2 linked regions of the Sagittula sp. P11 genome follow. The protein of the gene in region 2 interacts with the protein of the main gene of each other region in a pairwise test. Links are inferred from orthologs where the notes say so. Each region holds a gene or a part of one and is shown on either strand. Other genes may lie near its edges.

The links.
Region 1: the proteins of CDO87_RS04440 (region 2) and CDO87_RS01185 interact in binary tests that used the Escherichia coli proteins (3 or more experiments, as listed by UniProt). The link is inferred for Sagittula sp. P11 from one-to-one orthologs.

Annotation. Positions count from the first base shown.
Region 1 is NZ_CP021913.1:235,257-238,889, reverse strand. What follows is about bases 91-3,039. They hold CDO87_RS01185 (ABC-F family ATP-binding cassette domain-containing protein), read right to left. Parts: upstream 2,513-3,039; coding sequence 668-2,512; downstream 91-667. Other genes in these bases: ndk (nucleoside-diphosphate kinase), read left to right, coding at 2,829-3,039; CDO87_RS01190 (J domain-containing protein), read right to left, coding at 91-306. Also shown: more of CDO87_RS01190, read right to left, coding at 1-90; more of ndk, read left to right, coding at 3,040-3,251; CDO87_RS01175 (DUF4112 domain-containing protein), read right to left, coding at 3,348-3,633. UniProt on the Escherichia coli protein: Genetic data indicate it may be involved in ribosome assembly or function.
Region 2 is NZ_CP021913.1:908,827-913,003, reverse strand. The notes cover bases 626-4,118. They hold CDO87_RS04440 (2-oxoglutarate dehydrogenase E1 component), read right to left. Parts: upstream 3,793-4,118; coding sequence 826-3,792; downstream 626-825. Other genes in these bases: CDO87_RS04435 (hypothetical protein), read right to left, coding at 3,899-4,118; odhB (2-oxoglutarate dehydrogenase complex dihydrolipoyllysine-residue succinyltransferase), read right to left, coding at 626-779. Outside these bases: more of odhB, read right to left, coding at 1-625; more of CDO87_RS04435, read right to left, coding at 4,119-4,177. UniProt on the Escherichia coli protein: E1 component of the 2-oxoglutarate dehydrogenase (OGDH) complex which catalyzes the decarboxylation of 2-oxoglutarate, the first step in the conversion of 2-oxoglutarate to succinyl-CoA and CO(2).

The DNA.
Region 1 (3,633 bases), 670 kb from region 2 along the record:
TGCCTGCGCGCGGCGGTGTGCGTCGGCCCGGGTCTGCGCTCCGGCCTGCTGTGCGGCTGTGCGGGTTGCGTCCCCGGTATCGGCGTTCCGGGGGGCGCGGCCCGGGGCCGGGACGTGGTGGCGCAGCTTGTCGTAGGCGGCGTTCAGCTCGGCGAGGCGGCGGGTCAGCCGGGCGGCGTCGGCGGGGCAGCGGTCGGGGTGGTTTTCGCGGACGAGCCGCTTCCACGCGCTGCGGATGGTCGCGCGGTCGTCGAAGGCGGAGACGCCGAGGATCTCGTAGGGGGTCCGGGGTGCGGTGCGGGTCATGGGGGCGTCCTTCCTCGTGCGGTACGAACCGGCGCCGGGGCTGCCCCCGCGGCCCTGCGGCGCCGTCGAAATGAGGCATAAATCGGGCAGAGGACGGCGGGAAGCCTCAATTTGGACACAAAGTTAACGCGATTTTGCCGGGAATTCCGGGTGACTGATCCGGGTTTCCGGGGATTTTCAGAGGCTTGCGTTTGGGGTGACGCTGTTGGCCGGGGGCGCGCTTGCATCGCAGGCACAGGGGAAATGTGGCGGAGCCTGCCACATTTTTGGTGCGGAGCCGGTGTATCGATCGGGTAGGCCGGGAACGGCAAACGGCGGCCCCGAGGGACCGCCGTGCTTCGCATTCACCGGAGGTGCGGGGTCAGCCCTGCGCCGTGTCCAGCTTCTCCTGTGCCGCCATCCAGAGCGCCTCTGCGCGGGAGAGGCCCTCCATGATCTCGGCGTATTTCTTGTTCCAGACTTCCAGCTCGCCCACCTTGTCGTTCTCGTAGAGCGCGGGGTTCGCCAGCTTGTTGGCCAGCTTCTCGCGCATGTCCTCGAGCTTGGTCACGCGTTCCTCGCATTTGCGGACCTCGGCACGCAGGTCGAGGATCTGGTCGCGGGTGGCGCGTTTGGGCTTTTCCTTCGGCTTCTCGGGCTTCGACGGCGAATCCTTGGACAGCAGGAGGGCGCGGTAGGAATCGAGGTCGTCGTCGTAGGGGTTCACCGTGCCGCCGGAGACCAGCCAGAGCCGGTCGGCCACCATCGATAGCAGGTGCATGTCGTGGCTGACGAGGATGACCGCGCCGGAATAGGCGGTCAACGCCTCCATCAGCGCCTCGCGGCTTTCGATGTCGAGGTGGTTGGTCGGCTCGTCGAGGATCAGGAGGTGCGGCGCGTCGAGCGTGGCGAGCAGCAGCGAGAGCCGTGCCTTCTGGCCGCCGGAGAGGCGCGCGACCTCCGTCTCGGCCTGCGCGGCGTAGAGGCCAAACCCTGCGAGCAGCGCGCGGAGTTTCGCGGGCGGAGAGTCGGGGCGTTCGCGCTGCAGGTGCTGGAGCGGCGTCTCGTCGAGGTGCAGTTCGTCCACCTGGTGCTGGGCGAAGTAGCCGATGCGCAGCTTCGACGAGCGGTTCATCCGGCCGTCCATCAGCGGCAGGCGGTCGGCCAGCAGCTTCGACAGGGTCGACTTGCCCTGGCCGTTCTTGCCCAGAAGCGCGATGCGGTCGTCCTGGTCGATGCGCAGGTTGAGCCGCCGCAGCACGGCGGTGTCGCCGTAGCCGGTGGTGCCGTCCTCGATGTTGACGATGGGCGGCGAAAGCTCGTCCGGCTGCGGGAAGGTGAAGACGCGCTTGGCCATCTCCTCGGGCGGGGTGACCATGTCCATGCGCTCGATCATCTTCAGCCGGGCCTGCGCCTGCTTGGCCTTGCTGGCCTTGGCGCGGAAACGGTCGACGAAGGACTGCAGGTGGGCGCGGCGGTCCTGCTGTTTCCTGGCGGTGGCGGCGAGCTGGGCGCGCTTTTCGGCGCGCAGCTTGACGAAGCCGTCGTAGGGCGTGCCGTAGTAGGTCAGCTTGCGGTCCTCGAGGTGGAGGATCGAGCTGACGGCGCGGTTCAGGAGGCCGCGGTCGTGGGAGATGACGATGACCGTGTGCGGGTAGCGCGCGAGGTAGGATTCGAGCCAGAGCGCGCCCTCGAGGTCGAGGTAGTTGGTCGGCTCGTCAAGCAGCAGCAGGTCGGGCTGGGCGAAGAGCACGCCGGCCAGCGCCACGCGCATCCGCCAGCCGCCGGAATAGGCGGAGCAGGGGCGCGAGTGTTCCTCGGGATCGAAGCCCAGGCCCTTGAGGATCGAGGAGGCGCGGGCCTCCGCGCTCCACGCGTCGATGTCGGCGAGGCGGGTCTGGATCTCGGCGATGCGGTGGCCGGAGGCGGTGTCCTGTTCGGCAAGAAGCGCCGCGCGCTCGGTGTCGGCGGCGAGCACGGTGTCGAGGATCGAGGTCTCTGAGGCGGGGACTTCCTGGCTGACGCCGCCGATGCGGGCGCGGGACGGCAGGGAGATGTCGCCGCCGTCGATGGTCAGCTCGCCCCGGATCAGGCGGAAGAGCGTGGTCTTTCCCGCGCCGTTCGGGCCGACGAGGCCGACCTTGTGACCTTCGGGGATCGTGGCGGTGGCCTCCTCGAAGAGGGGACGGCCTTCGACCGAATAGGAGAGGGATGAGATACGCAGCATGGAGGCGCTTTAGCAGAGGGTTCGGGGAGGGGAAAGGCACGTCGGCGGGCGGCACTGTTTGCTTTCGCAAAAGCGCCCGCCCGCCGACCCGTGGGGCGCGTTTCAGGCGAATGACGGGTATGGGGATGCGCGGCGGGTGGGGCCGCGATGGTCCCGGGGCGGGCTTCGGGCCGTGGTTTGCGTCCCGAGGCCGGGCAGGGCACGTGTGACGCATGGTCATGAGGGGTTTCCTGATCCGGGAGGCCGTGTTATCGGGCGCCGCGATACACCCTGACGACCCCGGACTGTGGGTCGGATCCATCTGGAGGATAACACGATGGCCCTCGAGCGCACCTTTTCGATCATCAAGCCCGATGCAACCCGCCGCAACCTGACCGGCAAGATCAACGCCAAGTTCGAGGAGGCCGGTCTGCGCATCGTCGCGCAGAAGCGGATCCACCTGACCAAGGCGCAGGCCGGCGAGTTCTACAAGGTGCACGCCGAGCGCCCGTTCTACGACGAGCTGTGCGAGTTCATGGCGTCCGCCCCGATCGTCGCACAGGTTCTGGAAGGCGAGAACGCCATCTCCAAGAACCGCGAAGTGATGGGCGCGACCAACCCGGCCGATGCGGCCCCGGGTACCATCCGCGCCGAGTTCGCCGAGTCGGTGGGCGAGAACTCCGTCCACGGGTCGGACGCGCCGGACACCGCGGCTCAGGAGATCGCGTATTTCTTCTCAGGTCTCGAGCTGGTCGGCTGAGCCTTCACCGGTTCCGACATGACGAAGGGGCGCCTTGCGGCGCCCCTTTTCGTTTGTTTGCGAGGGTTTTTCTGCCCGGGACTGTCGCCGGTCGTGTCAGGCGTTGGCGCCGCGGGACCGTCCGAGGCCCTGCACCGGGGTGCGGGTCGGGGGTTGGCGCGGGGTCTGGCCGGGTGTCGTATCGGCGTGGCGCCTTTCCGCGAAGTCGCGCATGAGCGCGGCGTTGCGGAGGTTGGCCTTGAAGCCCACGTCGAAGATGTCGCCGACCAAGGGCACGAGGCCGATCACCCAATCGATGCCGACATTGCCGGCCATCCGCGCCAGAAGGTGCTTCGGCGCGCCGATGTCGTGGGCGAGGTAGACGATGTAGGCCGACGGCGTC
Region 2 (4,177 bases):
GGGGAGGCGTTCGCAGCGGCCACGGCGGCGGCCACATCGGCCTTCGTCGCGCGGCCGTCCTTGCCGGTGCCCTTCACCTGATCGCGGGAGACGTTCGCCTCGGCCATGGCCTTTTCGGCTGCCGGGCCATCCTTGATGTCCTTGCCCGGACCGCCGTTGCCGGCGGGCGGGGTGGAGTATTGCGTGTCCTTCGGCTCGGCCTCTGCCTTCGGCGCGGCGGAGACACCCTCGCCGGAAGCGATCACCGCCAGCTTGGCGTTGGCTTCGACCGTGTCGCCTTCCTGGGCGACGATTTCCGTCAGCGTGCCGGAGGCCGGTGCGGGTACTTCGACTGACACCTTGTCGGTTTCCAGTTCGCACAGCATCTCGTCCTGCGTGACACTGTCGCCAACCTTCTTGAACCAGGTGGAGACGGTCGCCTCGGTCACGGATTCGCCGAGCGTCGGCACCATCACGTCCACGCTGTCGCCGCCGCCGGAGGCGCTGCCGCTGCTGGTCTCCGCCTCTTTCGCGCGCGGCTTGGTCTCCTCGGGGCCGGCGTTGCCGGACTCCGCGATGTTGGCAAGCAGCGCGTCGACGCCAACGGTGTCGCCTTCCTTCGCCACGATGTCCGAGAGGGTGCCGGCGGCGGGCGATGGCACCTCCACCGTCACCTTGTCGGTTTCCAGCTCGCACAGCATCTCGTCCACGGCAACGCTGTCGCCCGGCTTCTTGAACCAGGTGGCCACGGTGGCCTCGGTCACCGATTCCCCAAGGGTGGGGACGCGTACTTCGGTCATGTCTTCACTTCCTTTTTCAATACCCTTGCGCCTCGCGGCCGTGGGTTCATTCGATCGTCAGCGCTTCGTCGACAAGCGCGGCTTGCTGTGCCTTGTGGGTGGAGGCCAGGCCCGTTGCGGGCGAGGCCGAGGTGGCGCGGCCCACGTAGCGCGGGCGCGGATGCTCTGCCTTGATGCGGCCGAGGACCCATTCGATGTTCGGCTCGATGAAGGACCAGGCGCCCTGGTTCTTGGGCTCTTCCTGGCACCAGATCATCTCTGCCTGCTTGAAGCGTTCCAGCTCCTTGACGAGGCTGATCGCCGGGAACGGATAGAACTGTTCGACCCGCAGCAGGTAGACGTCGTCCAGACCGCGCGCGTCGCGTTCTTCCAGCAGGTCATAGTAGACCTTGCCCGAACACATGACGACGCGCTTGATCTTGTCGTCCGAAACCAGCTTGGTTTCAGAATGCCCGGTTTCCGCATCGTCCCAGAGGACGCGGTGGAAGGACGAGCCGGTGGTGAACATCTCCATCTCCGAGACGCAGAGCCTGTGGCGCAGAAGCGACTTCGGCGTCATCAGCATCAGCGGCTTGCGGTACGACCGATGCAACTGGCGGCGCAGGATGTGGAAATAGTTCGCTGGCGTCGAGCAGTTGGCCACGATCCAGTTGTCCTGGCCGCAGAGCTGCAGGAAGCGTTCCAGACGGGCGGAGGAGTGCTCCGGCCCCTGGCCTTCGAAGCCGTGCGGCATCAGGCAGACGAGACCCGACATCCGCAGCCACTTCGATTCACCGCTCGAGATGAACTGGTCGAACATGATCTGCGCGCCGTTGGCGAAGTCGCCGAACTGCGCTTCCCACAGCGTCAGGGCGTTCGGTTCGGCCATCGAGTAGCCGTATTCGAAGCCCAGCACCGCGTATTCGGACAGCGCGGAGTCGATCACCTCGAACCGGGCCTGTCCTTCGCGGATGTTGTTCAGCGGGTAGTACCGTTCTTCGTTCTCCTGGTTGACGAAGGCGGAATGGCGCTGGCTGAACGTTCCGCGGGTGGAGTCCTGACCAGAGAGGCGCACCGGATACCCTTCAAGCTGGAGCGAGCCGAAGGCCAGTGCCTCAGCCGTCGCCCAGTCGAAACCCTTGCCGGTCTCGAACATCTGCGCCCGTGCCTCGATCAGTCGGCCCACGGTCTTGTGGATCGGGAAGCCGTCCGCAACGGTGGTCAGCGCAGAGCCGATCTCCTTGAAGGTCTCCTGCTTGATTGCCGTCTTGCCGCGTTGGTACTTGCCCTCTTTCTGCTTGTCGAGGTGGGACCATCGGCCGTCCAGCCAGTCGGCCTTGTTCGGCTTGTAGACCTTGCCGGCCTCGAACTCCTCGTTCAGCTTGGCCTGGAAGGCGGCCTTCATGTCCTCGATCTCGCCCTCGGGGATCAGGCCGTCCTTGACCAGCCGCTCGGTGTAGAGCGTCAGTGTGGTCTTCTGCTTCTTGATCTTGTTGTACATCACCGGGTTGGTGAACATGGGCTCGTCGCCCTCGTTGTGACCGAACCGGCGGTAGCAGAACATGTCGATGACCACGTCCTTGCCGAACTTCTGGCGGAACTCGGTCGCGACCTTGGCGGCGTGGACCACGGCCTCCGGGTCATCGCCGTTGACGTGGAAGATCGGTGCCTCGACCACCAGCGCGTTGTCCGTGGGGTACGGCGACGAACGCGAGAAGTGCGGTGCCGTGGTAAAGCCGATCTGGTTGTTGACGATGATGTGCATCGTGCCGCCGGTGCGGTGGCCGCGCAGACCCGAGAGCGCGAAACATTCGGCAACGACGCCCTGGCCGGCAAAGGCCGCGTCGCCGTGCAGAAGGATCGGCATGACCTGCGTGCGGTTCACGTCGCCGAACTGGTCCTGCTTGGCGCGGACCTTGCCCAGAACCACCGGGTTCACCGCCTCGAGGTGAGAAGGGTTGGCGGTCAGCGACAGGTGCACGGTGTTGCCGTCGAACTCCCGGTCGGAGGAGGCGCCGAGGTGGTATTTCACGTCGCCCGAACCGTCCACGTCCTCCGGCTTGAAGCTGCCGCCCTGGAACTCGTTGAAGATCGCCTTGTAAGGCTTGTTCATCACGTTCGCGAGTACCGACAGACGGCCGCGGTGCGGCATGCCGATGACGATTTCCTTCAGCCCGAGGTTGCCGCCGCGCTTGATGATCTGTTCCATCGCGGGGATCAGGGATTCACCACCGTCGAGGCCGAACCGCTTCGTGCCCATGTACTTGACGTGCAGGAACTTTTCGAAGCCCTCGGCCTCCACCATCTTGTTCAGGATCGCCTTGCGGCCTTCACGGGTGAAGTGGATTTCCTTGCCGTAACCCTCGATCCGCTCCTTCAGCCAGGAAGACTGCTCCGGGTCGGAAATGTGCATGTACTGCAGCGCGAAGGTGCCGCAGTAGGTGCGCTTCACGATCGACACGATTTCGCGCAGGGAGGCGATCTGCAGCCCCAGCACGTTGTCGATGAAGATCGGGCGGTCCATGTCGCTTTCGGTAAAGCCGTAGGACTTCGGATCGAGCTCCGGGTGGTTCGAGGTGTCGCGCAGGCCCAGCGGGTCGAGGTCGGCTGCCAGGTGGCCGCGGATGCGGTAGGCGCGGATCAGCATGAGCGCGCGGATCGAGTCCAGAACGGCGCGCTGGATCGCCTCGTTGGAGACGGAGACGCCCTGTTCATCTGCCTTCGCGGCGATCTTCTTTGCGGCGCCCTTCGCCTCTGCCGGAGCGGCGGGCATCGGCCATTCGCCGGTCAGCGCCGCCGTCAGGTCGTCCGCCGGGGCGGGCGGCCAGTCGGCGCGCGCCCAGGACGGTCCTTCCGCTTCGCGCCGGACCGAGGTTTCGTCGTCACCCAACTGTTTGAAGAACGCCGCCCAGGCATCGTCCACCGCGCTCGGATCGGCGGCGTAGCGGGCGTACATCTGCTCCAGATATTCCGCGTTGTGCCCCTGCATGAAGCTGGAAGCGTGGAAAAGATCGTTCGGGCTTTGGTCGGTCATTGGGGCACCTCTTGTGGGTTGGGACCGTATTCGTTGGGACCGGGTTTCAGCGAGGGTGGCAAGGCCCCCGACGGGATTGTGACTGAAAGAGAGGGTTGTCGCATCGTCATTCCCCTCCCTTGGTAAGGGTCGTCCGGTAGGTCAGCACGGCGTGCGTGACCGACTGGTCGGCGGGCGAGAGCCGCAGGGTCAGGCTGCGCAGGGCGTCGCGGGACTCGCCGTCCGGAGCGGTCACCGTGTCCGTTGCCTGCCAGTGGCGCGTCACGGCGTTCTCGTAGACCGGCATCACCTCGAAGCGCAGCGCAAGCCCGTCGATCAGGTCCTCGGTCGGCCCCTGCAGGACAAGCGTGCACGACAGCATCGCCTCGCCCTCCGCCTGCTCGGC